DNA from 2 places in the Nocardia sp. NBC_00565 genome. Region 1 is predicted to be linked to the other one. Evidence: riboswitches for the same ligand, from Rfam matches in the RefSeq annotation. Region 1 holds a riboswitch; the other holds the start of a gene.
The links. Region 1 has a riboswitch for ZMP and ZTP ahead of OG874_RS21455 (phosphoribosylaminoimidazolecarboxamide formyltransferase). Riboswitches for the same ligand answer to the same signal wherever they lie in the genome.
Positions count from the first base shown of each region.

Region 1 (15,647 bases):
CAGGAACCCCGCAAATGGCGGCGTTCGTAGCCGCCCCGGGCCACGACCACGCTCTGGTCACCGCGCTGCAGCGGTGGCTGGGCGAGCGGCTGCCCGCCTACATGGTGCCCTCGGTGTACGCGGTCGTCGACGAGCTGCCTCGAACCCGCATCGGCAAGATCGATCGCAACCGCATGCCGACCCCGACTGGCCCACCTGCCGTAACCGAGGAAGCCGAGCACACCGACCCGGCACAGCACCTGTTGCTCGAGCTGTGGCGGACGCTGCTGGGACGCCGGGACATCACCATCGACGACGACTTCTTCGCCGTCGGAGGTGATTCGCTGCTGGCGATCCGAGCCGTGACCCTGGCTCGTTCGCATGGACTGAACTTGTCGGTCCCGACCGTCCTTCGCGCGCGCACCATCCGCGCTATCAGCGAGAACCTTGTTCTCGAGCCGATCGCGGCGGACCGACCGCGACGAGCCGGTGGCGCCGCGCTGGCGCTGTCGGGGATCCAAGGATGGTTCTTCGCCCAAGGCTTCGCCGACCCGGACCAGTTCCAGCAGGTCCGGCTGTTCGAGATCGACCCCAGCACCAGTGACCTCGACCTGGTGGCGGCAATCGAGTCGACCGTTGCCCGCCACGACGCATTCCGCACGGTGTTCACCGAGATCGGTGAACAGTGGCGGGCCCAACTGCTCGATGTCGCGCCCGCCCCTGCCGTTGAGGTCGTGGCCCTCTCCGCCTTCGGTGGCGCCGAGGTATCGGTGCGCGCCCATTTGGCTTCGATGAGCGCACAGCTGTCGATCCGTGCCGGTCGACTGTGGCGGATCGCGCTGTGCAACGAGGCGTGGTCCGGCCGACGGTGGCTGTGCCTGGTGCTGCACCACCTCATCGTCGACGCCGTCTCCTGGGACATCCTGGTCCGCGATATCGAATCCAGCCACCATCGGCAAAGCGGCGGCGCTGCGGCCGCAGACCATCTCGTGGCCGCCGCTGGTGTGCCGGAGCGAATCTCATTGCGGCCCAGCGGCACCGAACTCGACTATTGGAAGGAGCTGGCGAACAGGTCTGCGCCGATCATCGCCGCCGACAGCGTCGATCGGTCTCCGTACGGCGCTCTGCGCTGCATCGAGCGCACATTGTCCCCGTTGGCTCGGCGGTTGATGGTACGTGAGCTGCCGCTGATGCGCGGGCCGGGCGGGCGAGCAGTGCTGCTGGCCGCGCTCGCCCGGGGGCTGAAGCGCACATCCGGGGAACCGCTCTATGTGCTGCTGGAAGGGCACGGCCGCGATCATCTGCCCGGCGCCGAAGAGATCGTCGGCTGGCTGACCGCCCTGTACCCGGTGTTCCTGCCGATCGGCGACCACGCCGAACTCCTCGACGACGCCCAGGACGTCGAACGCCACCTGGCCGATGTTCCCGCCCACGGCGCCAATTACGGCATCGCCCGCTACCTCGAGCCGACCTCGGCACTCGGCACGCTGGTGGCCGGGATCGCCGAGCCCGCGGTCACCTTCAACTACCTCGGTCAGCGCTCATCGTCGTTGCCCACGGACGTCCTCACCCCGGTGGCTGTGGAGACCGGGTTCGGGATCGGGCCGGCCAATGTGCTTCCGACGCCGCTGGATATCACCGTGATCGACACCGGCCAGACGATCGTGGTGCGATGCGCCCTCGACCCGGCTCGAGCCGACGCCTCGTTCGCCGAGGCAGTGTTGGACGCGATGATCGATGCGATCGAGCAGACGGCGGCGACGGTGCCCCTCGGCGGCGGCCCGGATCGGCCGAACCATTTCCTCATGCACCCAGTCGACGGCACCATCAGCTGGGCGCATCCGTTGGCATCCCGGCCCGGCGCACCGTGGCGGTGGATCGGGCTGCCCCAATCCGAGCCACACCCAAACACCACTGTGGCCGAACTGGCCGAGGAGTACTGCACGCGGATCCGCCGCATCCAGCCCTACGGGCCGTACACGATCACCGGATGGTCCTTCGGCGCCGCCGTGGCATTCGAGATGGCGCGACAGTTCGAGGACAGCGACGACCGGGTCACCCTGACACTGATCGACCCGCCGAGCACCCAGGACGGGGCCGACGATGCGGCCTCGCTCACCGGTCAGCTCCACCGGTTGTTGCCCTGGAGCACCTCGGACGAAGTGGCATCCGCCGTCGCGGACATGGCGGAACTAGCTGAGCCCGAACGGGTTTCCGCACTGGTGCAGCGGCTTGCGGGAGCCGACCTCGGTATCGAGGATCGGTCGCTGCTCGAACGGCAGATCGATGTTCTGCTGGCCAACCGTGCGGCACTGGCGGCCTGGCGCCCAGTCGGCCAGGTCGAGGCGGTGACCGTGGTCATGTCCCAGGACACGGACGCGGCAGGGTTGGTCGATGTCGGGTTGTGGCGACAGCACACCCGCACCGAGGTGCGTCTGGAAGTCGTTCCCGGCGACCACTTCTCGATGATGTCCGGCGACGGCCTCACCGCACTGAGTGATCTCCTCGATGGACGGAGCGAGTGAGGATGTACAGCGGATGTGGCATCGCGGGAACCCTCGTCCACACCGTCGCGGCCGGGCCGGTCCCGGGTCGGGCCGATGTGGAGAGGATGACCGCTGCGTTGGCTCACCGCGGCCCCGACGCCGGTGGCTTCTGGTGTGACGATGCGGTTATGTTCGGGCACCGGAGGCTCAGCATCGTGGGACTCGGCGACGCCGGCACCCAGCCGATGACCCGAGCGCACCTGACCATCACCTACAACGGCGAGCTGTACAACTTCCGGGCCCTGCGCCGGGAGCTGGGCGCGGAGTTTGTGTTCGAGTCCGAAACCGACACCGAGGTGGTGCTACGCGCCTGGCAGAGGTGGGGGCCCGCAGCACTACAGCGATTCCGCGGCATGTTCGCGTTCGCCATCTGGGACCAGCGGGCTCGCTGCCTGACGCTCGTGCGCGACCGGCTCGGCATCAAACCGCTGTACTTCCACCACGGCCCCTCCTGGTTCTCGTTCGCCTCGGAGGCCGAGGCACTGCTGCAATGTACTGGCGTTCCCCGGCGGCCCGACCTCGACACCATCCGCCACCGCCTGCTGTGCTCATCAACGCTCGAGGTCGATCCTTGGCGCACCGCACTCGACGGAGTGCGCTCGGTCCCGCCAGCGACCTACCTGGCAGTCACCGCCGACGGAAACACCAGCAGCACCACGTACTGGTCGCTGCCCGAGACGAACTCGCAGGCGCAGGGATCCACCGCTGAACTGACGGAGCTGCTGGCTGACAGCGTGCAGACGATGCTCGCTGCCGACGTGCCCGTCGCGACCTTCCTCAGCGGCGGCTTGGATTCCTCGGCGATCACCGCGCTCGCCGCCCGCCACGGCCCCCTCACTGCGGTGACCATCGCCTACGCTGCGCAAGATCCGGCCTCCGGTGTGCCGTCGACGGTGAACGAGGACACGCGATACAGCAGGACCCTGATCGAGCACCTCAGCGCTGATGTCGACCACCGGATCCACGTGCGGCCCAACACGATCATCCTCGACGACATCGACACAGTCTGCGACCTCGCGGCCGTCAACGACGATGTCCGCCACGTCAGCATCCTGGCGAACTACCGCACCGTCCACGACCTGGGCCTGCGGGTCGTGCTCAACGGCCAAGGCGCGGACGAGACCATGGCCGGCTACGTCGGCCGGGCGAACTTCATCGCCAACATCCTCGACATCAGATCCCCCGACGAAGCCCTTATCCGCCGACTACCCGCCTCCCGCCAAGCCCCCGGCCTGTCCAGCGACGTACTGCGCCACCGCCGCACCGCTGACGCCGCGGTGCTGGAGGTCCTGCACCGCGAACCAGGAACAGCCCTCGAGCGCGCACACCGTCTACTGGTGGGCACCCAAGTGGCCAGAATCGTCCAGTTCGAGGACTTCCTCGCCATGCGCATGACCATCGAGGCCCGCTTCCCATTTCTGGATCACCCGATCGTCGAATGGTGCTTCGCCGCACCATTCCAGCGCCACATCCACCCGCAATCCCGGCAAGGCAAAATGCTGCTACGTGCGAGCATGCACCGGATCATTCCGGACACCGTGCTGTCGCGGCCGAAAGCTGTCTTCCCTTACCCGGCGAAGGGCGAGTTGCACCGCAGTCTGGTGGCACTGGCTCGGCGGCACGAACAATCTCTTCGCGCCGACCCGCTCGTCACCGCCCTCTTCACCATGCCGCCAAGTGATCTCGCGACGTGGCCAGTGGACTTGCTCTGGCTCGTCTTGGCGATGTGGCGATGTGGCGATGGAATGAGCGACTCAATTCCGTGGCGCATCGACAGTTCCGGTCGACATGAACCCTAGACTCATCGTGAGATTTCACCGGCACACAGGTATCTCCCTCCGCTCCAGCGACTTTCGGATTCACCTTCGGTCAGCTAGGTCAGGGGCCGTTGTTACACTCCCACCACCGTTCCGCCCAAATACCGTGCTGAGGAGCTGGTCACCCGCATGAATACCCGCGTCGAGGTAGCACTGTCCGACCTGCCGATCGGCTTGACATTCGATGATGTGCTGCTCGTTCCAGCCGATTCCGATGTGATCCCGAGCGGGGTCAACACCACGACCCGGGTTTCACGCAATGTTGTGCTGAGTGTGCCGATCGTGTCTGCGGCGATGGACACCGTCACCGAAGCCCGCATGGCGATAGCGATGGCCCGCCACGGTGGTCTCGGTGTCCTGCACCGCAACCTGCCCGTCGAGGCACAGGCCGGACAGGTTGAGATCGTGAAACGCTCCGAGGCGGGAATGGTCATCGATCCCGTCACATGCACACCGGATGCAACCCTGCAGCACGTCGATGACCTGTGCGCGAGGTTCCGGATCTCAGGTGTGCCCGTGGTCGACGACACCGGACTCCTCGTCGGAATCATCACCAACCGCGATATGCGGTTCGAACGCGACATGTCGAGGCCCGTCGCTGAAGTCATGACCAAAACCCCGCTGATCACCGCCCCTGTCGGAGTGACCCCCGACGACGCGCTGGCCATCATGCGCGCCAACAAGGTCGAGAAACTGCCGATCGTCGACGCAGAGGGAAAACTGGCCGGGCTGCGGACGGTCAAGGACTTCGTCAAGTCGGACAACTACCCACTGGCGGTGCGTGATGATCAGGGCCGTCTATTGGTCGGCGCCGCGATCGGTGTGGGCGAGGATGGCTACAACCGGGCCATGGCATTGGCTGACGCATCGATCGACGTGATCATGGTCGACACCGCGCACGGGCATCACCGCGATGTCCTCGACATGGTTACCCGAATCAAGAAAGACCTTGGTGACAGGGTCGATGTCGTCGGCGGGAACGTCGCCACACGTGCGGGAGCCCAAGCGCTGGTCGACGCGGGCGCTGACGGTGTCAAGGTAGGTGTTGGACCGGGCTCGATCTGCACCACACGCGTGGTGGCCGGTGTCGGAGTTCCACAGATCACCGCCATCGCCGAGGCATACGCCGCATGCGGCCCAGCAGGAGTCCCCGTCATCGCCGACGGCGGCATCCAATACTCCGGCGACATCGCGAAAGCGATTGCCGCAGGAGCCAGTTCGGTCATGCTGGGAAGCCTGCTCGCAGGCACAGCCGAATCGACCGGCGACATTGTGCTGGTCGGCAACAAGCAGTACAAGGTCTATCGCGGAATGGGCTCTCTGGCGGCAATGCGCGGACGCGGCGAGGGAGGCAAGTCCTACTCGAAAGACCGCTACTTCCAGGACGACGTACTCGCAGAGGAACGACTCGTCCCCCAGGGAATCGAGGGACGCACCCCATTCCGCGGGCCCCTGCCGGATGTTTTGCACCAACTGGTCGGCGGCCTGCGCGCCGGTATGGGATTCGCTGGCACACGCACAATCCCGGAACTGCAGCAGGCCCAACTGATGCGGATTACTGCAGCGGGCATGCGCGAAAGCCACCCGCATGACGTCTCCATCACCGCAGATGCCCCCAACTATTCATCGCGGCCGTAGCCTTTTTCCGAATCGTGTGGTTGAGACGAGCTCGACCGAGCCCTCGCTTGGAGGTCGCCGGTGCTGGTTTCCACGCCGCGGCCGCGCCGGTGACCGCGGCCTTCCGGTAGAACTGGGCGCGAGCGGTGGTGGTGTACGTCGGAAGATATGGGCCGCCGCCTCGCCGGTGCGCCAGCTGCAATCACGGCTCGCCACCACCTCGACGGCGTTCTCGCCCAGTGGCGCTGGTCGATCTCCTGCGGTTAGGTCCCTGGCCTGGTCTGCGCCGAAACCGTCGAAGGTGGCTCGCCGTTGGCGGGTGAATCCCGACGGTCGGCGGTGCGCCCGTGGTGGTGGGTGTTGCGGGTTTGTCGTGGAATGTGTTTTCGGACATCGTCCTCGACCTCCGTCGAAGTGGACCGCAACAGCAACGCGCGTCGTGTGCGGCTGTTTTCTGATGTCCCCGGCGATATGTGGGAGCCTTCACCGCGACCGGCACCTAGGGTCAGCGAGAAGACCCTTGTCTGGTCGGCGGGTTGGGGGAGGATGACCAGCGCGGCCTGCTTTCCGGCGGCAGCGCACGCCTTTCAGCGACAAACGCAGCGAGGATTGCCCGCCGCATCATCGCAGCTCCCGTATGCGATCCAGGACTGACGCCGCGTCATGCGGGCACCTGCGTTGTGTGGACCTGGTGTCCAGCACAGGTGAGACGTTGCCGAAGTTAGGGGATGACCGCCTCGATGGGGAGAGTCCATCGGGCGTCGGTCCGGCCGTTCGCACTGTCACCGTGCGACGGCACGGGAATCGGGTAGTCGCCGGTCAAGCACGCTGTGCACAATCCGGTTGTGTCTTCGGGGCTGATGGCGGTGAGCATCGCATCGATGTCCAAGTACGCCAAGGAGTCCGCGCCGAGGAAGGTTCTGATCTGCTCCACGCTCATTTGCGCTGCAACCAGTTTCGACTGGTCGGTGGTGTCCATGCCATACCAGCACGGCCATTTGTACGGCGGTGAGAGGACCCGCAGGTGGATCTCGGCGACACCGGAATTGCGCAGCATGCGCATCGTTTCCAGCAGCGTGGTGGCCCGGATGATCGAGTCCTCGACTACGACGAGGCGCTTGCCTTCGATGTTCTCTCGAATCGGGTTCAGCTTGATCTTGACCGCGTTGCGGCGAAGCTGCTGGGTTGGTGCGATGAACGTCCGGCCGATGTATCTGTTCTTGACGAAACCGTCGACGTAAGGGATGCCCGACTCGTGCGCGTATCCCTGGGCGCCGGGCACGCTGGATTCCGGGATCGGAACCACGGCGTCGGCATCGACGGGAGCCTGACGTGCCAGGGCTTCGCCCATGCGCTGCCGGACTCGATGAACATTCTGGCCCCGCAGATTCCCATCCGGCCGAGCAAAATAGACATACTCGAACGAACAGAACTTCGGCACAATCGCCTCGGCAGGGAAGGGCCACAACGACTTCACACCGGCGCCGTCGATGACAACCATCTCGCCGGGCTGAATCTCACGAACGACAGCGGCGTCGATAACATCGAGCGCCGGCGTCTCCGACGCGAGTGCCCAGCCCCCATCATTGAGGCGGCCGAGGAACAGCGGGCGAAACCCATGCGGGTCACGCACACCGATGATCGCGTCTTGGCTGAGGAGCACGAAGGAATAGGCTCCGCTGAGCCGGGGGAGCGTGCGGACAAACGCCTCGACGAGTTCGTCCTGATCACCGCTGCCACCATGCAATTCCCGCGCCAGCAGCTCGGCCGCGAGATCGCTGTCGCTGCCGATTCCATCGGCGGGGACACCGAGTTCCGCGGCGAGTGGCTCGGTATTGACGAGGTTGCCGTTATGGGCCAGCGCGAACTGGTGTTCGCCGACTTGCCGGTACACCGGCTGAGAGTTCTGCCAGTCGCCGGAACCTGTTGTGCTGTAACGGGTGTGGCCGATCGCCAATTCCCCCCGCAGGGTCTGCAAACGATAGTCGTTGAAAATGGTTGAGACCAGGCCGGTGTCCTTGTCGACCCAAATCTTGTCGCCCTCGCTAACCGCGATGCCAGCGGCTTCCTGCCCCCGATGCTGCAGGGCGAAAAGGCCGAGGTAGACCATGTGAGAGACGGGGCTGCCGGGGGCATAGAGTCCGAAAACGCCGCAAGATTCCTTGGGTGCACTGTCGTCCACCGCCAAAGCGTACCCAACCGGCGGCCATCCCTCCTCGGCCGCAGTGCATGCGGGTTCCCACCGTATGCGGCGGTCATTTCGTGCGGGCATGCAAGTGCATGTCGTGCCATCCATCCAGGTGCAGCCCGGCGCTTGCTTTCGTGCCCTCCAGCAGAAAACCGGTCTTGTCAGCGACACGGCAGGAGGGGTGATTGTGTACCGAGTGGGTCAGCTCGAGTCGGTGAAATCCGACACCGTCGAAGGCCCAGGCGGTCAGCGCCTCAACGGCGCGAGGGGCAACGGCCAAGCCGCGGGCCGCGGGCATGGTCCAGTACGCCATCTCCGCCTGCCCGGCGGGCAAGTCCATGTGCTTGAGCGAAGCCCGTCCGACGATGCGACCGTCGCTGTCTGCGACTGCCCAGTGAGCCCGGATGGCGTTGCACCATGCACGATTCCACGCCTCGATCCAGCTGCTCGCCTCATCGGTTGATGCCGCGGCACGGACATGCCATCGCTGGATCATCGGGTCCTGGAATGCCTCGAACACTACTGCTGAGTCATCATGCGACCACGGCCGCAAAACCAAACCGCTGGGAGCCGAAATCTTAGGTTGTGCGGTCTGCGTGAAATGCTGGGCGCTGACGACATCGGGTGTCAGTTCAGGCATACAGGGATTCTGTGTTGCCGACACGATTTTCCCACGTAGGCCCCGGTCGACACGGAGAGTCGAAACCGCGGAGAAAATGGGTTCTACGAGCAACGCCACCCTGATCGAGGTGACCCGCGCGACCAACAACCGGTATTTCACCAGCGCCGAGCATTCAGTGAACTCGCTAAAGTATTCGGCAGCTACGGCTCCAGCTGGCCGACGGCGACGGAATCTGCCAGTACCGGGCCAACCAGAGTCGACTTGTTGAGGCTGGCCTCGACCCCCGCCGAGTAGTTTCGACCGGGTGATGATCGTGGACTACGACGCGTACTGGCCAGCTCGTGCAGAGCGATTGCTACAGATCGTCCGCTCAGCTCTTCTGAAGTTGGATAACTCCGATATGTTCATTTATGAGCACATCGGTTCGACCGCCGTGCCCGGCTTGGCCGCCAAACCGATCCTGGACCTGCAGGTCAGTATGCCCACACTGCCGCCGCTGGAGGCGATCGCCGATCTGCTGGCGCAAACAGGTTTCGAACCTGCGCCCGGAGCGCGAGCGGACTCGCCAGGCGTGTACCGCGACATCCCGCGCCCAGACCACAGCGCCCGCGCCGAGCTGCACGAAAAGCGACTGTTCCGTTCACCCGAGCAGGCGGCCATCCTGCACATTCGTCGAGTAGATTCCCCGTTCGCCGAGTTCGTCGTTCTCGTTCGCGATTGGCTACGTGCGCATCCGGATGAGGCGCGCCGCTACGCCGCACACAAGCGGGCACTCGCCGCTCACCATGCAGCAGATCCCGACTACGACGACTACACCCGCGTTATCTGGGGTCGTCAACCCGTGGTCCTGGTAGCCGCGTTATGGCGGTGTGAGGTATGTGAGTTTGGTTCCCCCAACGGCGTCTCAGCAGCTCGACCGACCATCAGCAGACCCGCCGACGCTGGTTCCCGCGTCTGCTGTACGGCAGGACTGGCGGGCTCGCATATTCAACTGTCGCGAATTCTCGAACCTCGCCCGGCGGACCCGCGGGCGCTTCGGAAATGGTGTGCAGCGCGCCCACGTCACGGTGGTGACCAGCCTTACGTGTTTCCTGGCGGGCTGCTGTCCACGAGTGCGATGTAGGCGTGGGCGCGCGGCCAGGGGTCGTGGAGGAATTCGGCGCGGGTGCGGTGCCAGTGCCTGGCACAGAGCTCATCGAGCCCCATCCGGATGGCGCGAGATTGATAGTTCGCCGCGGGTTCAACCGTGCGGGAGACCGCGAGCAGTTCACGTTCGAGGGTCCAGCCGCAGTGGTCGAAGGCCCAGGTCCCGTTGCTGACATAGACGTGTCCGGGATCGGCGGTATCGGCCGGCCACAGGCCTTTCGCGGTGAACCGGTGTGAGTGGGTTTCGAGGAAAGCGTAGGCCAGGATGTGGCAGGCACCGGCCGCGAAGAACCATTGGTCATCACGATGCCAGGCAAGATCCTGGTCCGCCCGTTCGAGCGGGGTGCGGCGGAACACCGCGCACGGAATGTACACACCACCAGCGTATTTCGTCCTGAGACGCCGGACAGGTGAGATTGCGCCGCCTGTCTCCATGAGTCGCATCCGGTGCGAGAATTTCACATCGGATGCGACTGCGGGGAAGAACCGTCGGCAGCGGACCGAACCCGTCCGCCCGGTGGATCCGGGCGGTCTACGATCTTTCCAGCGACAGCGCCTCTGAATCCCACTGGTGGAGGGCGTTTTCAGCGCGGTGTGCAAGCATGCTATCGCCAGTTCGCGTCCTATGCGATTGGCGGCACTTGCAGTAATCGCGCGAAAAGCAACGAAGTTGCCTGGACCAGCAGTGATTGCGGGTTGCCGGTTCGGGCTGCGGGGCATCGTGATTGGTGCTCGGCTTGGCTGCCGATGAGGTTGGTCGGGGTGCTGGGGGTCGGGTTTCGCCGTTCCTACACGTTCGGCCACGGTGGTGGCGGTAGTTGCGCTCCTTGTGCAAGCGGTTGCCCGAGGAATGGTTGTCCCGGGCCTGCTGGTGTGTCTGTGCTGGCGCCTGAGCTTTCCCCGTGCGCCGAGGTTTGAGCAGCACGTGGCCCCCGTACGAGGGTGGGGAGCTTTCCGAGCGCGATAGCCATCAGTTTCAGGAAACCGCGTTCGCTCAATCGGTCATCCTGTCGCAGCTGAAAGGCACCGATCACGGTCAATAGAAGAACACCCCCGACCACCACGACAGGGATCGACCATACCGGCGTGACCCGCGCGAGCACCATCAACACACACAAGACAACGACTGCGACGACCAGGTAGAACGAACCCGCCACCCACGGTGACCGGCGTGCGCCGTATCGCTGCGCCGCGCGTAGCGCGCTCGCATAGTGGCGGGCGTGATCGTCAGCCGTTCCGCCGCTCCACCCGTACATGCTGAACGAACGCAGTCGACCGTTCTTGTCGTATTCGGCGCTGGTACCCATCCCCTGCCCTCCCTGTCGTGGACGTAATTCGATTGTAGGCCCGAACCCGAAGCATTGATCGTCGTTCCTCTGCGGCCCCGGCGAGGCCGGATTGTGTGTCAAGGAAACGTTCGTTATATCGACACCGGCCTGTCACGGCGGGAAGCGCCAGGACGACACCGCCGAAGCGGTGTCCAACAACGTGGTTGAAAACGGTTGGTGTGCAACAAGTCCTGTCGGGGCATCGCCCGGACACTCGCAGTCAAGTGCCTCTACGCTGAGGGCGTGGCGTCTTCCCGCCTCGATCTCGAAATGCCTTCACTCGGTGAGTCTCTCCCGCTGGGTGCCCTTGAGCAGTTCGTCAAGAACGCGTACGGTCTCGGCGCGACCGCGACTACGCCGGTCACCGCAGTTGCTGTTGAGAACACCGACGACATCCTCGACTGTCTGCGGGTGCAGGTCGATTACGTCGCGCCTGAACACGTTTAGACAGACGCCATAGCTAGCGCCGTCGCGGTGCGGTCGTGGCGGTCCAGGTGATCGAGTAGTAGTCCGACTACGGCGTGGTCCACGGTGGACCCCAACCAGACGCGATTCCGATTCCAACGAGGGCAGTGGCTCATTCACAGACGCTGCGGGATCGGCTCACGCCGCGATGTGGCGCGTGAGGAGAAAGGTCACGCTTAGCAACCGTTTCGACGGACCGATCGTTTTGTTCTGTTGATTCGGTGGAATGCCGAGCACCGTTGCGCCGCTGGTGGTTTCATGTGCGGTTGTGCGTGGTGAGGGCGCTGTCGAGTACGGCCGGTTCCCGGCGTTGTCGAGGGTGAGCCGGAGAGGTTCTTCCACCCGGATGACGAGGGCCGCAAGCCGATCGCCGACCGGCGTCGCGATCGGGCTTGTCGTTGTCGTCGGGTTCGGCGTTGCTGTCCTCATGCAGGGCCGTTCTTGCCTTTGCCCTTCCCGCCGCCCTTCTTGCCGTCCCACTTCTTCTTGCCGTTGCCGCCCTTCTTGCCGTTGCCGCCCTTGCCGCCGTCCGTGCTGGCGCCGTCCTTCTCGTCCTGGACCAGCACTATGCCGCCACCCGGAACGTGGCTGGCCCCTGGTGGTGTCGCCGCGGCGACACCGGCAGCGGCGCCGAGCGCGGCAAGGGTGAACAGTCCGGCCAGCGCAGCGGCCGCGGTTCGGTGAATCATGGGTACCCCTTCTCGAGTGGAATGTGGCGTGTACTGATCAACAGAGAAACCCTATGCGAAGAAGGCGCCCTGACCAGGGACGTTGCTGACACATGTTCCTCGCGCCCCGTGGTCGCCGCCGCCCGTCAGTGGCCCAACCGTGGAAGACACCACTACCGCCGCAAACCCGAGAATCTGCGCCGCTACTTCAAGGCAAGAATACTGGTAAGGGCCCGTATACAAGTGTTCTGTATTCGGCACACCTTCGGCATGGATCTGTCGGCTCGTCCGGTTCCGGAGGACTGGTGTCATCAGTGGTGGAACAGTCGGAGTCCGGTTCGGGCCAGCGTGATTCGATGCTCGCGGCAGGCAGCCGCGACTTCGTCGGACCTGATGGATCCGCCCGGCTCGGCGATGTACTCGACGCCGTGGCGGTGGGCGTGGTCGACATTGTCGCGGAACGGCAGCGCGCCGTCGGAGGCGAAGGCGACACCGGTGAGGTGTGTGCTCCAGTCGGCGCGCTGGTCGGCTGTCAGTTCCTCGGCGGGTCCCTCCAGTACCTCGGCGACGCGGCTGGTCTCGTCCGGGGTGAGGTCGCCCTCGATGAAGCGGATCTGCCAGTTGATCCTGTCCTGGCGGCGGATGCCGGGACCGAAGGCGAGCGCGCGAACGACCGGGTGGCGGCGCAACCACCAGGTATCGACCTTGGCGCCGGCCAGCCGTGTGCAGTCCACCCGGGATTGCTGACCCGCGCCGATCCCCAGTGCCATTCCGTCACGGACGTAGCACACCGAATTCGATTGGGTATAGCGCAGAATCGCCAGCCCCAGCAGCAGGTCCGACACCGCGGCGGCGGGCAAAGTACCACTCACCGTTTGGTCGAACAGGGCGGCGGAGAGCCGTGCATTGTCGCGTGCTTCGATCAGTCGCAGGCCGAAGACCTGCCTCTCTTCCAGTGCAGGCGGTGTGAAGGTCGCGTCGGCCTCCATGACCAGAAAACGCCCGTTCTTCTTCCTGCTGAGTCGCTCCACGGTGCCCGGCTCGTAGCCGGGGGCGATGATGCCGTCGCACACCACACCGGTCAGCAAGTCGGCCAGCTCTCGGTCGACCGGGTGTGAAACGGCCGCGAAGTCGCCATAGGAGGACTTCGGGTCGGCGTCCCGAGCACGCAGATAGGCGCTGGTCACAGGTCCGACCTGGTCACCGGCTATGCCGTAGAGCTCGGCGGTGACCTCGTCGACAGATCCGGCCACGGCCGCCCCTGCGGGTGAGACGTGTTTGAAAGAGGCGGCCGCCGGGCTGTCGAGTGTCTGGCTGGCCTCGCGCACGAGCTGCCATGCGTTGAGCGCGTCCAGCATGTTGATGAAGGACGGCTCTCCGTGCAGCACCCGTACCGGCCATTCGCCGGGCGTCACCGGCGAGGTGTGTGCCATATCCTGGTGCGGGTTGGTTCCATAGCGCAGTTCCACGTGCTGGTCTCCTCAGCGGATATCGCTGACGGAAACGCCCAGGCGGTCGACGTTCGCATCCGGTCAAGGCCGCTTCCCGGTGGTTGTCCACCCTCGCCAGTCGCGGCCAGCGCCCACTCTAGCGGGGCAAGTCGCAGGCATACTGGTAGGCACCCGTATTCACGTGGTCGGAATCCTCCGAGGAAGTGATCAGCGGGTGTGATCGCCGGGTGCGTAGGTGTTCCAACTCGCCTCCGGCGACCGTCCAGATCCGGTTCATGTGGTGGGCGGAAAAGCCGAGGGCATCGGCGATCACTGGTGCGGGGGCTTGGAGAACGAGCTGGCGCAGCGTCGCTGCCCTGGTGGCTTGAGAGGGAAGGTCCAGATCGGCGCGCAGATGTCCCAGCAGGGTGCTGAAGTGCAGGGGCTGCCCGGCCAGGCGGCCGGGGAACAGCCACTGACTGTCGGCGTTGACGGTGCTCAGGTTCTGCCGGTTTTCGACCAGCATCCCGGCGAGCGGTTCGGGAACCGGTGACGGCGGCGTGCCGGGGGTGACTGGCAGGGGCCAGTATTCGAGTGTTTTGTATTCCTGCCTCGATGACCGTGATCAGCGGCTGTGATCGCCGGGTGCGTAGCTCTTCCAGTTTCCCCCGGCGGCTGTCCAGATCCGGTTCATGTGGTGTGCGGAGAAGCCGAGGGCGTCGGCGATCACGGGGGCGGGTGCTTGCAGGACAAGCTGGCGCAGGGTCGCAGCCCGGGTTGCTCCGGTCGGCAGGCCGAGATCGTCACGGAGGTGGCTGAGCAGGGTGCTGTGGTGCAGGGGTTGTCCTGCCAGCCGTCCGGGGAACAGCCAGTAGCTGCCCGCGTTGACGGTGTTCATGTTCTGGCGGCTGCCAACAAGTTTGAGCAGCAGCCCGCCGAGGGGGTCAGGAACGGGCGAGGGTGGTGTGCCGAGCCGGATGAGAACCTGATCGCCGTCGGGGATGACGTCCTCGACGGTGAGGCGGACGAGCCGGGTGGCGGGTTGGCCGTAGAGCAGCATGAGCGCGGCAGCGACTCGTGAACGGATCGGTGGCCGCTCGTCGGTGAGCACCCGACGCAGCAGCGCGAGCCTCCGCGACTGGGTGATGGGTTGACCGGCGCTGGTGCCGAGGGCTGGCAGGGTCAGCTTCGGCATGTGGCCAGCGTTCATCGCCCAGATCAGGAAGGGGCGCAACGCCTTTTTGCAGTGGTCCAGGACGTCAGCGTGCCAGAGATCGAGGTCGGCTTGGGTGCATCCACCGAGTCCGCGACCATGCTGGTCGAGCCAGGACAGGAACCGTTCGGCCTGGTCCAGCGGGGTGCTGATGTAGTGCCGCCCGGCATCGGAGACCGGTCCTCGACGTGCCCGCCGCCGTAGTCGCGGGAGCTGAAACCATTGTGCAAATTGCCGCAGCAGCCGGTAGTGCGGGTTGTCGGTGAGCGCGGCGAGCTTGCCGTGCAGCAAGGCTTCCGCATGCAGCAATTGCTTGTCGACGACGGGGAGGATTTCGCAGGTCATCAGCAGATCCCGCAGATAGGCAACCGCTTGAGGGTTCGGTAGGTCGCGCAGTGTGTCGTGGCTGATCGGCGCGCGACCGGTGGCGAGATCGGTGAGCAGGCGGCGAACCGTTGGGGTGCGCAGCCACTTCAGTCCGGTCAGCGGCGATGGCATCCCGACGAGCGCATCGACCAGCGGCAGAAGTGGCGGGTGAACCCTGCCGGTGCCGTCGTCGAGTAGTGGGTGCAGCCGCGCGGACAGGGTGCACCGGGTGCAGAGCCTGCGACCGTGTAGTTCGCCTTCG
Region 1 covers NZ_CP107785.1:4,464,076-4,479,722, reverse strand. The annotation lists gene OG874_RS21500 (amino acid adenylation domain-containing protein) at 1-2,504, shown strand, start outside; gene asnB (asparagine synthase (glutamine-hydrolyzing)) at 2,507-4,324, shown strand; gene guaB (IMP dehydrogenase) at 4,472-5,980, shown strand; gene purF (amidophosphoribosyltransferase) at 6,681-8,141, opposite strand; gene OG874_RS21480 (GNAT family N-acetyltransferase) at 8,215-8,928, opposite strand; gene OG874_RS21475 (GrpB family protein) at 9,077-9,892, shown strand; gene OG874_RS21470 (hypothetical protein) at 9,850-10,290, opposite strand; gene OG874_RS21465 (hypothetical protein) at 11,487-11,690, shown strand; gene OG874_RS21460 (hypothetical protein) at 12,134-12,397, opposite strand; gene OG874_RS21455 (phosphoribosylaminoimidazolecarboxamide formyltransferase) at 12,688-13,845, opposite strand; ZMP/ZTP riboswitch at 13,875-13,959, opposite strand; gene OG874_RS21450 (hypothetical protein) at 13,964-14,332, opposite strand; gene OG874_RS21445 (hypothetical protein) at 14,432-15,647, opposite strand, start outside.

Region 2 (15,647 bases), 1.7 Mb from region 1:
CGTTGACAAGTAACTGTGTCTACCATACTCTAATTCGTGTCCAGCAGATACAGATTCCATCGGACGCAGATACTGACATCAGGAGACATCATGCGTAACAAGTCCGTTCTCATCTCCGGCGCGAGCATCGCGGGCCCCGCCCTCGCCTACTGGCTGAATCGCTACGGGTTCGATGTCACCGTGGTCGAGCGCGCCTCGTCGCTGCGGCCCGGCGGCCAGGCCGTCGACTTCACCGGCGAAACGCACCGCAAGGTGCTGGCGGGCATGGGCATCCTGGACGACATCTACGCGCATCGGACCGGCACGACCGATATCGCGATCGTCGACGGCACAGGTGCGCGGCAGGCGATGATCTCCGGCGATTTCACCGGCGGCGACGTGGAGATCCTGCGCGGCGATCTGGCTCGGATCATGTACGAAAAGACCTGCCGGGACTGCGAATACATCTTCGGCGACTCGATCAGCGCACTGACCGAAACCGATGACGGCGTGTGGGTCGAATTCGAGAAGGGCGCGCCACGCGGCTTCGATCTGGTCTTCGGCGCCGACGGAATCCATTCGCGGGTCCGGCGTTTGGCGTTCGGACCGGAACAGGACTTCGTCAAGCACCTCGGCCACTACTACTGCGTCGCGGGTGCTAGTCCGTGGGCGACGAAGTCCGCGGGCACTCCCGAGCGGATGACGGCCTACGGCTACAACGAGCCGGGCAAATGCGTCATCACCGGCGGCTCGAAGGCACAGCAGCTCTACATCTTCGCCTCGCCCGAACTCGATTACGCCCGCGACGATGCCCAGGCGCAGCGGCGCATCGTCAAGGAGACCTTCGCCGACGTCGGCTGGGAGGCGTCGCGCATGCTCGCCGAAATGGACGATTTCGACGACTTCTTCCTGGACTCGATCAGCATGGTGCGCAAGATGAAGAGCTACAGCCGTGGCCGGATCGCGCTGGTCGGCGACTCGGGCTACGGAAACACCCTGGGCGGCTTCGGCACCGGGCTCGCGGTGCAGGGCGCCTACATCATCGCCGGTGAACTCACGCTCGCCGATGGTGACTACCCGGCGGCCTTCGCCCGCTACGACGAGCGCATGCGCGCCCTCACCAAACTCGCGGACTACAGCAACGCCGGGCGCTTCTTCGCGCCGAAGACCGCGCTCGGCATCAAGTTCCGCAACTGGTTCCTGCACTCGTGGATGTTCGACATGACGGTGAAAATGACCGAGAACGTCAAGACCATCGAACTGCCGGACTACCCGGCGCTGGTCGCGGCGGCCGATGCGAACTGACACCGGCTCCACCCCGGCTATCCGCGGACGGATGGTCTGGCGCGGCGAGATCGGCTGTGTTTCGATGGAACCGGGGTGGGGTCGGGTGCGTCTATAAGGTCAGACGGCACTGACGGAAGGGGCTGGGTCGGCCATGACAGCACAGACGGACGGCCGCGTGATCACCGATCCCGAGAACGCGCAGAACTTTTCACACGCGGAGATCAAACAGGCGGCCGACCAGATGAATCCGGACGGACTGGACGGTGCGTTCGATGCCTGGTCGGCCATCGCGGCGGCGGTGACCAAGGCGGGGCAGCAGTTCGAAACCGCGATTCAGCAGGCGGTGGACCAACATTGGGAAGGCGCCGCGGCGGACCAGGCGGTGCGCGGCATCCGGGATTACGCCACGCGGGTGGGTGAGCTGGGCGAGTCACTGGATCAGCAGTCGACGCCGCTATCGGCGGCCGCGAGTGCCGCGGGGCGGTTCAAGGTGGCGGTGCCGCCGGTGGTGGAGACGTCGAGCAATCCACGCGGGCCGGAGCTGCGGAATACGCAGGAGGAGCAGGCTCGCGATGATATGAGCACGCTGTATATCCAGCCGTATGGGAGTACGGCGCCGGCGATTCCGACGTTGCCGCCGCCGGTCGATCCGATTTCTGTGCCGTCGGGGGTCGGGACTTCGCCGAGCGATACCGCGGTCGGGACCGGGCCGAGTAAGAGCGAGGACTCGGGCAAGGCGACCGAACCGGGTAAGAGCGAAGAGTCGAGTAAGACCGAGGACGCGGGGAAGGCACCGGACGCTGGGCAGACGGACGAGACCGGTAAGAGCGAAGCTGTTGCTCCACAGTCCGTTTCGCCGACGCAGAACAGCTCGTCGACTACACCGGCCTCGTCTACGCACAGCTCGACGACGTCGACCGTTCCCTCGACCGGCTCGCCGCCGACCTCGGTCACCACTGTCACACCGGCTGGGATCACGCCGGGGACATCGAGCCGTCCCGGAACCTCCCCGAGTCTCGGCGGGACGCCTGGTGGTGGCGGGTCGACACCAGGTAATGGAGGGACGACACCCAGCCCTGGGAAGTCGGTGCAGGGCACCACGCCGGGGGCGGCCACTTCGACGCAACCCGCGAGCGGCACACCGAGTCGGGTGGGCGCGGCGGGTGCCTCGGGATACTCCGGGATGCTTCCGCCAGGGGCACGTGCGCGGCGCGGGGCGGACGGCGAGCACAAATCGGCGACCTACCTGCGCACCGAGGAACATGGCGAGGAGCTCATCGGCGAGGTGGACAAGACCGTACCGCCTGTTCTCGGGGCCCAATGATGGCGCAGTGGGCCTTGTCCGCCGAGCAATTCGCGGCGGCCTGGTTCGGCACCGGTCTGGACCGCATGCCCTTTCCGTTTCGCTTCACCAGCCGCTTTCCCGGACTCCACGAATACCACGCCTATCAGCAGAAATTCCGCTCCGAACTGGCCCGCGAGGACCATGCGCCGCTGCAGCGTGCCCTACAGGTGCTCGCCCGACCCGAATGGCGCATCGAACTATTCGGCATCGACAACACGCGCGGTGCGGTCGAGATGCGTGCCATCGCCTGCGCCACCCGCAGTGGACCCGGCGTCATCGCGTTGCAATCGGCCGCACCCGACGGCGGCAAAGTGCGCCTGCGCCGCGTCCGCATAGACCAACTCGCCACCGAACTGGTCCGTCTGCTCCCGGACCCGCCGCCGGGCATCGCCGCCGAAAAGAGCTATCTACTCGACGATCTCAACGACGACCGCCCCGACCCCTTCGGCAACGCCCCCTCCCGCGCCATCCAGGACCGCTACCGCCGCTTCTGGCGCCAACCCTGCGATACCAGCGGCACCGCAACCGTCCTGGTCGGCCCCCGCAACGCCGAACCACTGCGCACCGGAAAGCTGCGCTGGATAGACACCAAGGACGGCCGCTACTGCGAGGTCCCCGCCAACCGAGCGCTGATGATCCGCCCCGCCACCACCGCCGATATCACCCGATATCTGGATGACTCCATCGTCCGCGCGAAAGCCCGCATCGACCAGTAGGTTTGCGCGCGGAGCTGACGATCTCAACGCATCCCGCCGGCCGACCGCACGAGCACACGAAATCGCCTGGGATTCCAGCCGGATGGCGTTGGATTCCCAGGCGATTTCCGAGATCTGATGAGATCAGCCGAGCAGACGCCAGTCCTCGAGGCCCTCGTAGAGCGGGAGGTCTTGGGCAAGCTTGCTGACCCGGGCACGCAGCGCGTCGATGTCGGAGCCGCCGGCCAGGGCGGTGGCGATGATGTCGGCGACCTCGGTGAACTCGGCATCGCCGAAGCCACGGGTGGCCAGTGCGGCGGTGCCGATGCGCAAACCGGAGGTGACCATCGGCGGACGCGGGTCGAACGGAACGGCGTTGCGGTTCACTGTGATTCCGGTCTCGTGCAGCAGATCCTCGCCCTGCTGGCCGTCGAGTTCGGAGTTGCGCAGATCGACCAGCACCAGGTGCACATCGGTGCCGCCGGTGAGGACGCTGATGCCCTTGTCCTTGACGTCGGCGCCGCCGAGACGCTCGGCCAGGATCTTCGCACCGGAGAGGGTGCGCTCCTGCCGCTCGCGGAATTCGGCGCCCGCCGCGATCTTGAACGCGACAGCCTTGGCGGCGATCACATGCATCAGCGGGCCGCCCTGCTGCCCCGGGAACACCGAACTGTTGAGCTTCTTCGCGAACTCCTGCTTGGCCAGGATCAGACCTGAGCGCGGACCACCGAGGGTCTTGTGCACGGTCGAGGACACCACGTCGGCGTAGGGCACCGGTGAGGGATGCAGACCGGCCGCGACCAGACCGGCGAAGTGCGCCATATCGACCCACAGCTTCGCGCCCACCTCGTCGGCGATCTCGCGGAACGCGGCGAAGTCCTGATGCCGCGGGTAGGCCGACCAACCGGCGACGATCACCTTCGGACGCGCGGCGAGCGCGGTCTCGCGCAGCTCGTCCATATCGATGCGGTGGTCTTCCTTGCTGACCCCGTAGGAGTGCACCTCGTAGAGCTTGCCGGAGAAGTTCAGCCGCATACCGTGGGTGAGGTGACCGCCGTGCGCGAGGTCGAGGCCGAGCAGTTTGTCGCCCGGCTCCATCAGCGCCATGAGCACCGCGGCGTTGGCCTGTGCGCCGGAATGCGGCTGCACATTGGCGAATTCGGCGCCGAAGAGTTCCTTGGCACGATCACGGGCGAGGGTCTCGACGACGTCGACGTGCTCGCAGCCACCGTAGTAGCGACGCCCCGGGTAGCCCTCGGCGTACTTGTTGGTGAGCACGCTGCCCTGAGCCTGCAGCACCGCGCGCGGCACGAAGTTCTCCGAGGCGATCATCTCGAGGGTGTCGCGTTCGCGGGCGAGTTCGCCTGCCATCGCGGCAGCGACCTCCGGATCGAGCTCACCGAGGGATTGGGTATTGACAGAGGCGGTCGTCTGCGTCACCCGATCGAGTCTATTGGCCGTCGGCGCAGCGCCGATCAGGGGGTTCTGTGTCTCGGTATGCATCGCAACCTCCGTGGCCCCGGGGGTGCGCACCCCAAGGCCCTAGGCCCGGCACCCAGGCGCGCGGTGCGGGGCGAGGGTGCTTCCCGGTGGTTGCTTCCACCTCGAGTGCGCCAGTCGCGGTCCTGTCATCTTATCCAGAGCGCAGCAGCGGAACGAGATTCGCCACCACATCCTCGAGCGGCTGCGTGGATTTCATGGCCCGCGCCTGCACGATCGCGCCTTCCAGCGCACTGATCGTGAAGCCCGCCAGCGAGCGCGCGCGTTCGGGGGCGATCCCGTCGGCCGCCAAGGCCGCCGCAAGCCGGTCGGTCCAGTCGGTGAAGACGGCGCCCGCGGCCGCCTGCACCCGCGGTTCGGATTCGGCGAGGGCGGCGCCGACGACCGGACAACCCGCGGTGAACGAGGTCTTTTCCAGCGCGTGCCGCCACCAGCCGACGAGTTCGGCGATCCACTGCTCGGCCGGTCCGGAACCGGTGATCCGGTCGATCACCCCGGCCAGGCGTGCGCCCGCCGTCGTGGTCGCGGTCTCGACCAGCTCACTCTTGCCGGACGGAAAGTGCTGGTAGAGCGAATTGCGGGAGGCGTGACTGCGCTCGAGCAGGGCGGCGAGCCCGGCGGCATGCACACCCTGTTCACGTATCAGCTCGATGGCGCTCTCGATCAGCCGGTCGCGCGGACCCACGGTCATCGACGGCCTCCCTGCCCGATAGTTGCGTGAACCGATCGGTCCATGCTCCAATCATGACAGATGTGGACCGATCGGTTCACCGAAAGGACGGAACTCATGAGTTCGCCAACCTCGGCCGAGCCGGTCGACCTTGCGCAACTGTCCGGACTCGAACTGCTGCGCACCGCGATGACTACGAAATCGCGCCCGCCGTTCATCGGCGATCTGCTCGGTATGGAGGTCGATCTGCTCGAACACGGCAACGTTGTCTTCGGGCTGGCGACCCGCCCCGATTTCGCCAATCCGCTCGGCACCACGCACGGCGGCATCTGCGCGACGCTGCTCGATTCGGTGATGGGCTGCGCGGTGCACACCACCCTCGACGCCGGTGTCGGCTACACCACGCTGGAACTGAAGATCAACTACATCCGGGCGGTGCCGACCGACGGTCGTCGCCTCACCGCGACCGGCACCACCATCCATGTCGGGCGCACCACCGCCACCGCCGAGGGCCGCGTCGTCGACGACCAGGGACGACTGGTCGCGCACGCCACCACCACCTGCGTCATCTTCCGCTGACGAAGTTCATCAGCAAAGCGCTGGAATCCGACCCGATCTCGGTGCGGATCGCCAGCGTGTGAGTGATCCAGCGGCGGGTCACATGGTGCGGACCGCGCCGGGGGTGAGGGGTTCGTCGAGGAGGCGACGGAAGCGGTCGGCGCGATCATCGGCGTCCACCGCGCGGTCCAGCCAGCCGCCGAGCAGGCGGTAGCCCTCGACGTAGGTGCTGATGTAAGCGCGCCACAGCGGCGAGGAGAGGAACCGCAACGACTGACGTGCGCGTTCCTGCGTGGTCAGACCCCAGCGCTGCAGGAATCCGGCCACCTCGTCCGCGTCGCGATGCTGATCGTGCAACAGCAGCGCGGCATCCTGCCTGACCCCGAGCAGTTTTGCGGAGGCGTTCGAAAGCTGTTCGGCGCGTTCACCTTCGAAGCGCAACCCGAGATCGGCGTAGATCTCCTGCGCCCACTTGCCCCAGCCGGGTCCGACGATCGAGCGCAGCGCCAGATCCGCCAGCCCCTCCGCCATCAGGCACTGCGGCGTATTCACCAGGAACAGCGTCTGCTCGGCCTGCCCGGCCGCGACCAGCCCGGCCTCCTTGCGGCAGTGCTCGGTGTGATGCCCCGGGTAGGACTCGTGCGCGATGAGGGTGGGCAGCTGCGCCATATGTTGTTTGAGGTCGGAGTTGATCGCCACCCGGGAGTGGTAGTTGCCCAGGTAGTAGTTGAAGCCGGACCACGGCTTGTCCCCCACCACCTCATAGGTGACGTGCTCGTGGTCGGGCAGTGGATAATGCTCGCGCACCAGTTCGCGCAGCGCACTCGAGAATGCCTCGACGCAGACGCTCAATCGCTCCGGCGGAACCTCATCGGCCTTGCGGAACGCGGTCACCCGCTCGTCGAGCGGTCCGTCGCCGGTGAGCACCTCGTCCATCTGCCGGTGCGCCTCGCGGTAGTCCTCGACATCGCCGGGCGCGATCTCGACATCGAAGTACGCGCGCACCTCGTCGACGAATCCGATGTCGTCCCCGGCGAACTTGCGCCCGGAGCATTCCAGCGCGCGCAGATGCGCGTCGAGGAATTCCGACCGCCGCGGCGCCAACCCGGCTGCTGGCAGTTCCGCGCGCAACGACGCCGCCCGGCGCGCCAACTCGCGCGGCTGCGGGACCGGTGCGTTGTCCACCTCGCGACGCAGCGCCGGATCGCCGGTATAGGCGTCGACGAAACCTTCCTCGAGCCGGTCGAATGCCAAGCCGAGTCGCAGATACTCGGTCACGAGGGGATGCGCTTCCATGCCCGCCGACATTAGCCGGTAGCGGCCTCGGCATCGACTGGTTACCAACCGGTAGCAGCACCCCCGTGTTCCCACCGATGGTGACGCAGAGCAGAATCCGGCTATGCGAGAGCTAGACCGAATCTCACACAGTCGGCGCGTGACGTATGCGTGTTTGCCTGAGCGGAGTGTCGGGTAAGTGGCACGAATGGGTGAGCCGAGTCCCTATGTGGAATTCGACCGGAAACAGTGGCGCACGCTGCGTAAGTCGACTCCGCTGGTGCTCACCGAGGAAGAACTCATCGGTCTTCGCGGCCTCGGCGAACAGATCGATCTGGAAGAGGTCGCCGAGGTCTACCTCCCGCTCGCTCGGCTCATTCACCTGCAGGTCGCCGCACGTCAACGGCTGTTCGCCGCGACCGCGACCTTTCTCGGGGAGAAGCATCCCGATCAGCAGGTGCCATTCGTGATCGGTGTCGCAGGCAGTGTCGCGGTCGGAAAATCGACGACCGCGCGCGTACTGCAAGCGTTGCTCGCACGGTGGGATCACCATCCGCGTGTGGATTTGGTCACAACCGACGGATTCCTTTATCCCACCACGGAACTGACCCGGCGCGGCATCATGCACCGCAAGGGTTTTCCGGAAAGCTATGACCGCCGCAAACTTCTGCGCTTCGTCACCGAGGTGAAATCCGGTGCGGCCGAAGTATGCGCGCCGGTGTATTCGCATATCTCCTACGACATCGTGCCGGGCAAGTTCCACTGCGTGACTCAGCCCGACATTCTCATCGTGGAAGGTCTCAATGTGTTGCAGACCGGTCCGCGGTTGATGGTCTCGGACCTGTTCGACTTCTCGATCTACGTCGACGCCCGCATCGAGGACATCGAGAAGTGGTATGTGCAACGGTTTCTCACGCTGCGCGAGACCGCGTTCGCCGACCCGAACGCGCATTTCCACCACTACGCCGGTTTCACCGACGAGCAAGCGACGGCCACCGCGCAGGAGATCTGGAACTCCACCAACCGGCCCAATCTGGTGGACAACATTCTGCCCACCCGCCCGCGCGCGACGCTGGTGTTGCGCAAGGACGCCGACCACACCATCAACCGCCTGCGGCTGCGCAAGCTCTAGAGCTTCCAGGCCGCGTCGAGGCGGGCCCCGACGTCGATATCGCGTACGGCGGCGATATGCGGTTTGCGGATTTCGGCGGCGATGTAGCGCGCCACGAACCGCCGGATCTCATGGTCGACGCTGGCGAGGATGCGTAGGAGTTGACCCCGCTTAGTCGCGATGGCCACGTTGACGCGGACATCGCTCGGGCGCGGCTCAGTGATATCGATAACAACCCGCAGCGGCTCGGCGGTACGGACCGTCAGGTGCAGGTGCACGTTGCCGTCGACGTGGAAGCGATGCCGATCGACAGCGAGGTCGAGCAGCAGATCGACATCGAGCGGAATGATCAACTCGAAGGAGATGACGTCGTCGACATACCGGAGCAGCTTCGGCTCACCTAGTCGTACCTGCGCGGCGACCTTCGCCAGCCTGCCGGGCCCGACGCCGATCGGGCCGAAATCGAAGGCGGCACCGGTCAACTGGGCGAAGGCGCCGGAAATGCGCTGCTCCGAGGCCGCGTACTCCAGGAAACGCCTGCCGAATTCCTCGTAGCCGATGTAGGCCATCGGCCCATCCCCCTTCGGCGCGGGCACAGCATTCGACTCGTCCACAAACCGGACGGTACGCGAATGCCGTTGCGTCAAACGCCGAAACGGCGATGCCTGGCGGCGAAGTCGCGCAACGCGCGCAGGAAGTCCACCCGCCGGAACTCCGGCCAGTACGCCTCGGTGAACCATATCTCCGAGTATGCGCTCTGCCACAGCAGGAATCCGGAAAGCCGCTGCTCACCGGAGGTTCGAATGACCAGATCCGGATCCGGCTGGCCGGAGGTGTACAGGTGCTGGCCGATGGAGTTCACCGTGATCGACTGAACCAGATCCTCACCGGTCTCCCCCGCCGCCATCTCCTGGCGGACCAGCTTGCGGGCCGCGTCCGCGATCTCCTGCCGACCGCCGTAGCCGACCGCCACGTTGATATGTACGCCGTCACGTCCGCTGGTGCGCTCGGCCGCGGTGCGCAACCGCTTGGCGACCAACTCCGGAAACCCGTCGAGCGAGCCGACGATGCGCACGCTCCAGTTCTGTTCCGGCGCGGAAAGTTCCTCGACCACGTCGGTGATCACCTCGAACAGGGTCTCCAGTTCGTCGGGATCGCGCTGCAGGTTCTCGGTGGAGAGCAGATATACGGTCACCATCTCGATACCCTCGTCGGCGCACCAGCCGACGAGTTCGGCGATCTTGAGCGCACCGACCCGATGGCCATGGCTCACATCGGTGAAACCGTTCTCCCTGGCCCAGCGCCGATTACCATCGCACATCACCGCGACGTGCCGGGGATGTTGTTTACCGGCCAGCTGCTTGGACAGCCGGGCCTCGTAGATGCGGTATGGCAATCCACGCACCTGACTCGGAAGCTCCACGGCGACCAACCCTACGCCTCAGCGGCACGATCCCGGCACCGGCCGCATATCCGGGTACAGTGGCTGACGATCACCAACTTACGGTACCGTAGGTTACTGGTTGGTATTACTAGGAGGTAGCTCGTGTCCGAATCGGTCGGCACAGCGATCGCGAATACGGCGACGCTGATCAAGCCGCGGATGCGGGGCTGGATCCACACCTGGGCCGTCGGCATCGCGGCGATCGCCGTGATCGTGCTGGTCACCAAGGCCGCGACCGTCTCGGCGACGGCGGGCTGGTCCACCATGGTGTACGGGCTCACCGTCTGCGGGTTGTTCGGCATCAGCGCCGTCTATCACCGGGTGACCTGGGCGACCACGAACGCGCGGATCCAGATGAAGCGCGCCGACCACTCGATGATCTTCCTGTTCATCGCGGGCAGCTATACGCCGTTCGCGCTGCTCGGGTTGCCGGGGCGGACCGGGCAACTCCTGCTGCTCGTGGTGTGGATCGGCGCGCTCGCCGGGGTGGCATTGAAACTGTTGTGGCCCACCGCACCGCGCTGGGTCGGGGTGCCGCTGTATCTGCTGTTGGGTTGGGCGATCGTGCCGGTGGCCGGACAGTTGCATACGAATGTCGGGATCGCGCCGCTGATCCTGCTGCTCATCGGTGGACTCGTCTACAGCGGTGGCGCGATTCTGTACGCGACCAAATGGCCCAATCCGTGGCCGACGGTCTTCGGACATCACGAGTTCTTCCATGCGGCGACGGTGCTCGCGGCGGTGTGTCATTACGCGGCGATCTGGTTGGTCGTGGTGCGCTGATCGTTTCGAGCGACCTTCGAACAGAGGTTCGCGACGGGGTCGGCGCGCTGCCCGGACCGGAGGTACTGGTCGGCGGCGTGACTGCCGAGTTCGCGGATATGTCCGACGAGATCACCGCGAAACCGCCACTGGCGATCGCACTGGTCTTATGCTGCTCGTTCGTGTTCCTCATTGCTGCCTTGCGCAGCATCGCGCTGCCGATCAAGGCGATAGTGTTGAATCGGCTGGCCGCCGGCTCGGACCTCGGCACGTGCGTGGGTGTTTCAGTGCGCATGAACGCCGGGGCGCTGTGATCACCAAGCTGGTTGTCTGGGCGCTGAATGCGCGGTGGGGTTTGTCGGCGGTGGTGATGGCCGCGAACCTCAGCGGGCTTGCGGTGATCGTCACCGAGCTGTGGCTCAGCGGGTTTCTCGGCCGGCTCGGGGACGACTGGCGTCACACCGTCGGGCTGGTGGCGATCTATCCGGTGGTGGGGTTCGTGGGCGGGATCGGCCTCGCCATCCGGGATCGCACGGTGTACTTCGGGTGGCTCGATGATGGGCGCGAACCGAGCGTCGAAGAGGCGCGCCGACTGCTGCGTCTGCCGATCGCGATCACGATCAAGGCGCTGGCCAGCTGGATTCCGGGTGTCATCGTGGCAGCCGCGACGTTTTCGCATCTGACCGCACACAACAGTCCGGCGGTGACCGCGGCGCTATTCACCCTAGGTGCGCTCCAAACCGCCGGATTCACCTTCCTGATCGTCGACCGGCTGATCCGCCCCACCATCCCGATCGTGGCCGAGGTGCTCGGCGGCACCATGCACTGGAGTTCCTCGGTGCTGGTCCGGGTCGTGATGACCTGGGCGGTAGCGGGTGCGATGCCGCTGTTGATGCTGATCGTGGTGCTCGCCGATCCGGCCTCGGGCGCGCCGGACCGTATTCGCACGGCCATCTACCTCTCCGGTGTCGGCTTGGGCGCCGGTGCGCTGGCGACCGCCTTCCTGGCCCGCTCGGTCGCGATGCCGATGTACACACTGCGCCGGGCGCTGGACCGGATCACCAAGGGCGAGTTGGATGTTCGGGTGCCGGTGGGCAGCACCAGCGAGATCGGGCGGCTGGAGAACTCGGTCAACGAGCTCGCCGCCAATCTGCGCGAACGCGAGCGGATGCGGGATGTGTTCGGACGTCACGTCGGTACCGAAGTCGCCGAGCGAGCGCTGGCGGGTGGGCTCGATCTGACCGGTGATGTGCGGGAGGTCTCGGCGCTGTTCGTCGACGTCACCGGGTCCGTCGAATTGTCCAGCGGGTTGAAGCCACAGGAATTCGTCGCCAAGCTCAATCGGCTGCTCGCGATCGTCGTGGCGGCGACCGAGGAGAACAACGGGCTGGTCAACAAGTTCGAAGGCGATGCGGCACTCTGCATCTTCGGCGCGCCTATTGCCTTGCGGGACAACGCGACCCCCGCGCTGCGGGCGGCTCGGCGGATCCGCGACGAGGTGATCGCGACCGGCGAACTGGATATCGGCATCGGCGTCGCGCGGGGTCTGGCGTTCGCGGGTGACGTCGGCTCCGATACGCGCTTGGAGTACACGGTGATCGGCGATGCCGTCAACGAAGCGGCCCGGCTGACCACCGAGGCGAAAGAGGTGCCCCGGCGAATCCTGGTGAGCGGCTCGGTGATCGAGGCCGCGGCCGAGCACGAGCGCGCCGAATGGACCCTGTACGACCACATCCTGCTGCGCGGAATGCCCGAACCCACCGCCTGCTGGACCGACGTCGAAATCTCCGACACCCCCGCGGCCAACGCAACGGCACCCGATACCGACGACGCGACGGCCGTCAGCGCGATCGCCGAAGTACGCACCGCGACAACCGAATCCCCGTCCTCGAATTGAGTTGGTTCGTCCTCGTACTGGATCGCGGTGACACGCAGCGCCTTGCTGCAATTGTGGGGGCATCGCACCGGGATGGGTCCTTCCAGACGCGCCGCGGATCAACGCAACCAGCAAGAAAGGCCGACAACTTCCGCCGCGATATCGGAGACCCGGCGGCCGTCGGTGCGCACCCGGTGGACCCGGTCCGGTGCCTCGGCATCCAGCTTGGCGGCCATAATCCTGCTGCGCTCCACATGTCGGTCCAGGGCGGTGCCGATCTCTCGACCGGCCAGCCGCTCAGCCGCGGTCGAGTCCGCACAAGTCAGCAGAACCGCAGTGACTTCCGGCTCCTCCCCCATCGCCGCGACGAGTTCGCCGAGCACCTCCTCGAACACACTCGCAGTATTCGTGTACACCATCCGCCGATATCCGAGCGCCCGATAATTCGCCCACATCGCACCCAGATTTCGCTCCGCGAGACCGTGCTCCCACGGCGCCGGATAGGCCTGATCCAAATTGTCGCCCTCGATCAAACAATGCTGCACCCCCGCAGCCGAAAGCTGCGCATGAACCTCGAAGGCCACAGTGGTCTTCCCGACACCGGACCGCCCACCGAGAAACAAGGCCTGACTACACACGTCCACCCCACCACTCTCCCCCACCACCCCCATCCGCCGCCTCCATCGCAACCGACTTCCCGCCTGCCTCGATGCCATGCTGCCGCAAACCGTCCGACACCCCCACATACTTCGCAACCGATACACGAGGTCGCCACGCTCTGCGGGGGCAACTGCGCGATCCGGCAGACAGGCTGCTGGACACAGAGCAGTCCGCACAGTGGAGCAAGCTGTCGCACACCATGTGGCAGCCGCGCACAGGGTTCTATGTGCGAGGTGGACGCGCTCTGCGGCAGTTCTTCGGGCTGCCGCGTTGGCGGGAGGTCAGGGGCGGTTCAGGGAGGCCTGGAGGTCAGCGGATGTGCGTACAGGGAGGTCGCAGACCGAGCCGCGGCAGACGTAGGCGGCTGGTGCGCCGTCTGCGGTGGGGCGGTCCGCCAGGAGGGGGACCGAGTCCGGGGGTGCGGCGATTATGACTGTGCCGCCGGGGGCTTCCGTGCGGGCGGTTGCGATCAATTCCCTTGCTGCGGTGGACCTGTCGGAAGTGGTGGGCTCTGTTGGAGTGGGTAGGGCGATGGCGATTTGGAGGGGGCCGCGCAGGGCGGCTTCGGCGACGGTGAGCCACTGGCCTGCTGAGCGTGGGGCACGGGCCAGGACGACCGCGCCGCGGGTCAGCGTCTGATCGGCGAGTTCGCGGTAGCGCAGTGCGGGTTCCGGGGCGCTGGTGGCCGCGGCGGTGAGGAGGGCTTCGGCCAGGGCGGAGGCGCCGGCGGGGGTGGCGCCGTCGATGGGGTCGCGGGGACGGGTGACGAGGGTTTCGGCGTCGTCGGCGGTGTCGAACCAGCTGCCGGGCGAGGTCGGATCGGCGAAGTGGTGAATTGCCTTGTCCAGCAGGCGTTGTGCGTGTTCGAGCCAGTCGAGTCGGCCGGTGGCCTGATGCAGGGCCAGCAGGCCGGTGACCAGCCAGGCGTAGTCCTCCAGCACACCAGGAGATGTGCCGACGACACCACCGAGGGAGGCGCGGCGCACTCGGCCGTCGACCACGTGTTCGTCCAGCAGGAAGCGAGCACAGCGGGCGGCGGCGTCGACCCAATCATCGTGCTGAAGTGCCGAACCCGCTTCGGCGAGAGCGGTGATGGCCATGCCGTTCCAGGCCGTCACGACCTTATCGTCGCGGTCCGGCTGTGGGCGTCGAGCGCGTGCTTCGCGCAGGGTGGCGCGGATTCGTTCGAGGCGCTCGCGGGCGGCCGCGGCGGTAGCCGAGTCGGATAGCGCGTCGGGGTCGGCGTATCGGGTCGGGATCGAGGTGCCCTGTTCGAAGTTTCCGGCGGTGGTGACGCCGAAAACCTCAGCGGCCCAAGCGCCGTCGATAGGGCCGAGTTCGCCGACCAGCTCGGCGGGGGTCCACACATAGGTCGCGCCCTCGACTCCGGGACCACCCGGCTCGAGGTGCGTGTCGGCATCCAGCGCGGAGGCGAAGCCGCCGTGGTCGGTGCCGAGATCGTCGAGGATGAATTCCACCGTCTCGCGAGTAACCCTGTGCGCCAATGACTCTCGGTCCGCCGACGGCGTCCGGCGGGCGAGATGCGCATAGGCACGCAGCAATTGGGCATTGTCGTAGAGCATCTTCTCGAAATGCGGCACCACCCAGGCGGCGTCGACCGAGTAGCGGGCGAACCCGCCACGCAGCTGGTCGTAGATGCCGCCCCGGGCCATGGCCTCGGCGGTGCGGGCCACCACGTCGAAGATCGATGTCTCGCCGGTCCGCTCCCAACCGCGCAGCAGGCCCGCCAACAACGCCGACGGCGGAAACTTCGGTGCGCCACCGAATCCGCCGTGCTTGGCGTCCTCGTCGCGGATGACCGCGGCGATCGCGTGATCGAGCAGTTCGGCCGAGATCGTCACGTCGGCATCGGGCAGTCCGGCGGCCTGCGCCCGCAGCGCGTCGGTGACTTGGGCGGCGGCCTTGTGCACCTCGTCGCGCCGAGTGCGCCAAGTATCGGTGATGGCGGTCAGCAGCTGGGTGAACGACGGCATCCCGCCGCGCGGCAGCTTCGGGTAGTAGGTACCGCAGTAGAACGGTTCGCCGTCCGGGGTGAGAAAGCAGGTCATCGGCCAGCCGCCCTGACCGGTCATCGCCACCGTGGCGTTCATATAGACCGCGTCCAGATCCGGACGCTCCTCGCGGTCCACCTTGATGCACACGAAGTTGTCGTTCATCAGCTCGGCCGTCGGCACGTCCTCGAACGATTCGTGCGCCATCACATGACACCAGTGACAGCTCGCGTACCCGATGGACAGCAGAATCGGCACGTCCCGCGCGACCGCCTCCGCCAGCGCATCAGCATCCCACTGCCGCCAATCGACGGGGTTGTCAGCGTGCTGACGCAGATAAGGCGAGGTCGCACTGGCCAATCGGTTCACGCTTCCAGCCTCCCACACCCGTCGAGCACACCCCGCGAGCCACACACGACCCCTGCGACCGAGGACAGGCGATCACCACATAGGCCCTCGCCCATCCGAGTCCC
Region 2 covers NZ_CP107785.1:6,178,165-6,193,811, forward strand. The annotation lists gene OG874_RS28635 (FAD-dependent monooxygenase) at 91-1,284, shown strand; gene OG874_RS28640 (PPE domain-containing protein) at 1,418-2,590, shown strand; gene OG874_RS28645 (ESX secretion-associated protein EspG) at 2,587-3,327, shown strand; gene glyA (serine hydroxymethyltransferase) at 3,451-4,746, opposite strand; ZMP/ZTP riboswitch at 4,853-4,937, opposite strand; gene OG874_RS28655 (TetR/AcrR family transcriptional regulator) at 4,940-5,497, opposite strand; gene OG874_RS28660 (PaaI family thioesterase) at 5,594-6,055, shown strand; gene OG874_RS28665 (DUF885 domain-containing protein) at 6,134-7,330, opposite strand; gene coaA (type I pantothenate kinase) at 7,509-8,441, shown strand; gene OG874_RS28675 (hypothetical protein) at 8,438-8,989, opposite strand; gene OG874_RS28680 (isoprenyl transferase) at 9,064-9,852, opposite strand; gene trhA (PAQR family membrane homeostasis protein TrhA) at 9,967-10,647, shown strand; gene OG874_RS28690 (hypothetical protein) at 10,725-10,940, shown strand; gene OG874_RS28695 (adenylate/guanylate cyclase domain-containing protein) at 10,937-12,523, shown strand; gene OG874_RS28700 (adenylyl-sulfate kinase) at 12,622-13,173, opposite strand; gene OG874_RS28705 (thioredoxin domain-containing protein) at 13,444-15,543, opposite strand.
Region 2: linked by a shared signal. The riboswitch ahead of glyA (serine hydroxymethyltransferase) and the one ahead of OG874_RS21455 (phosphoribosylaminoimidazolecarboxamide formyltransferase) in region 1 are both predicted to bind ZMP and ZTP.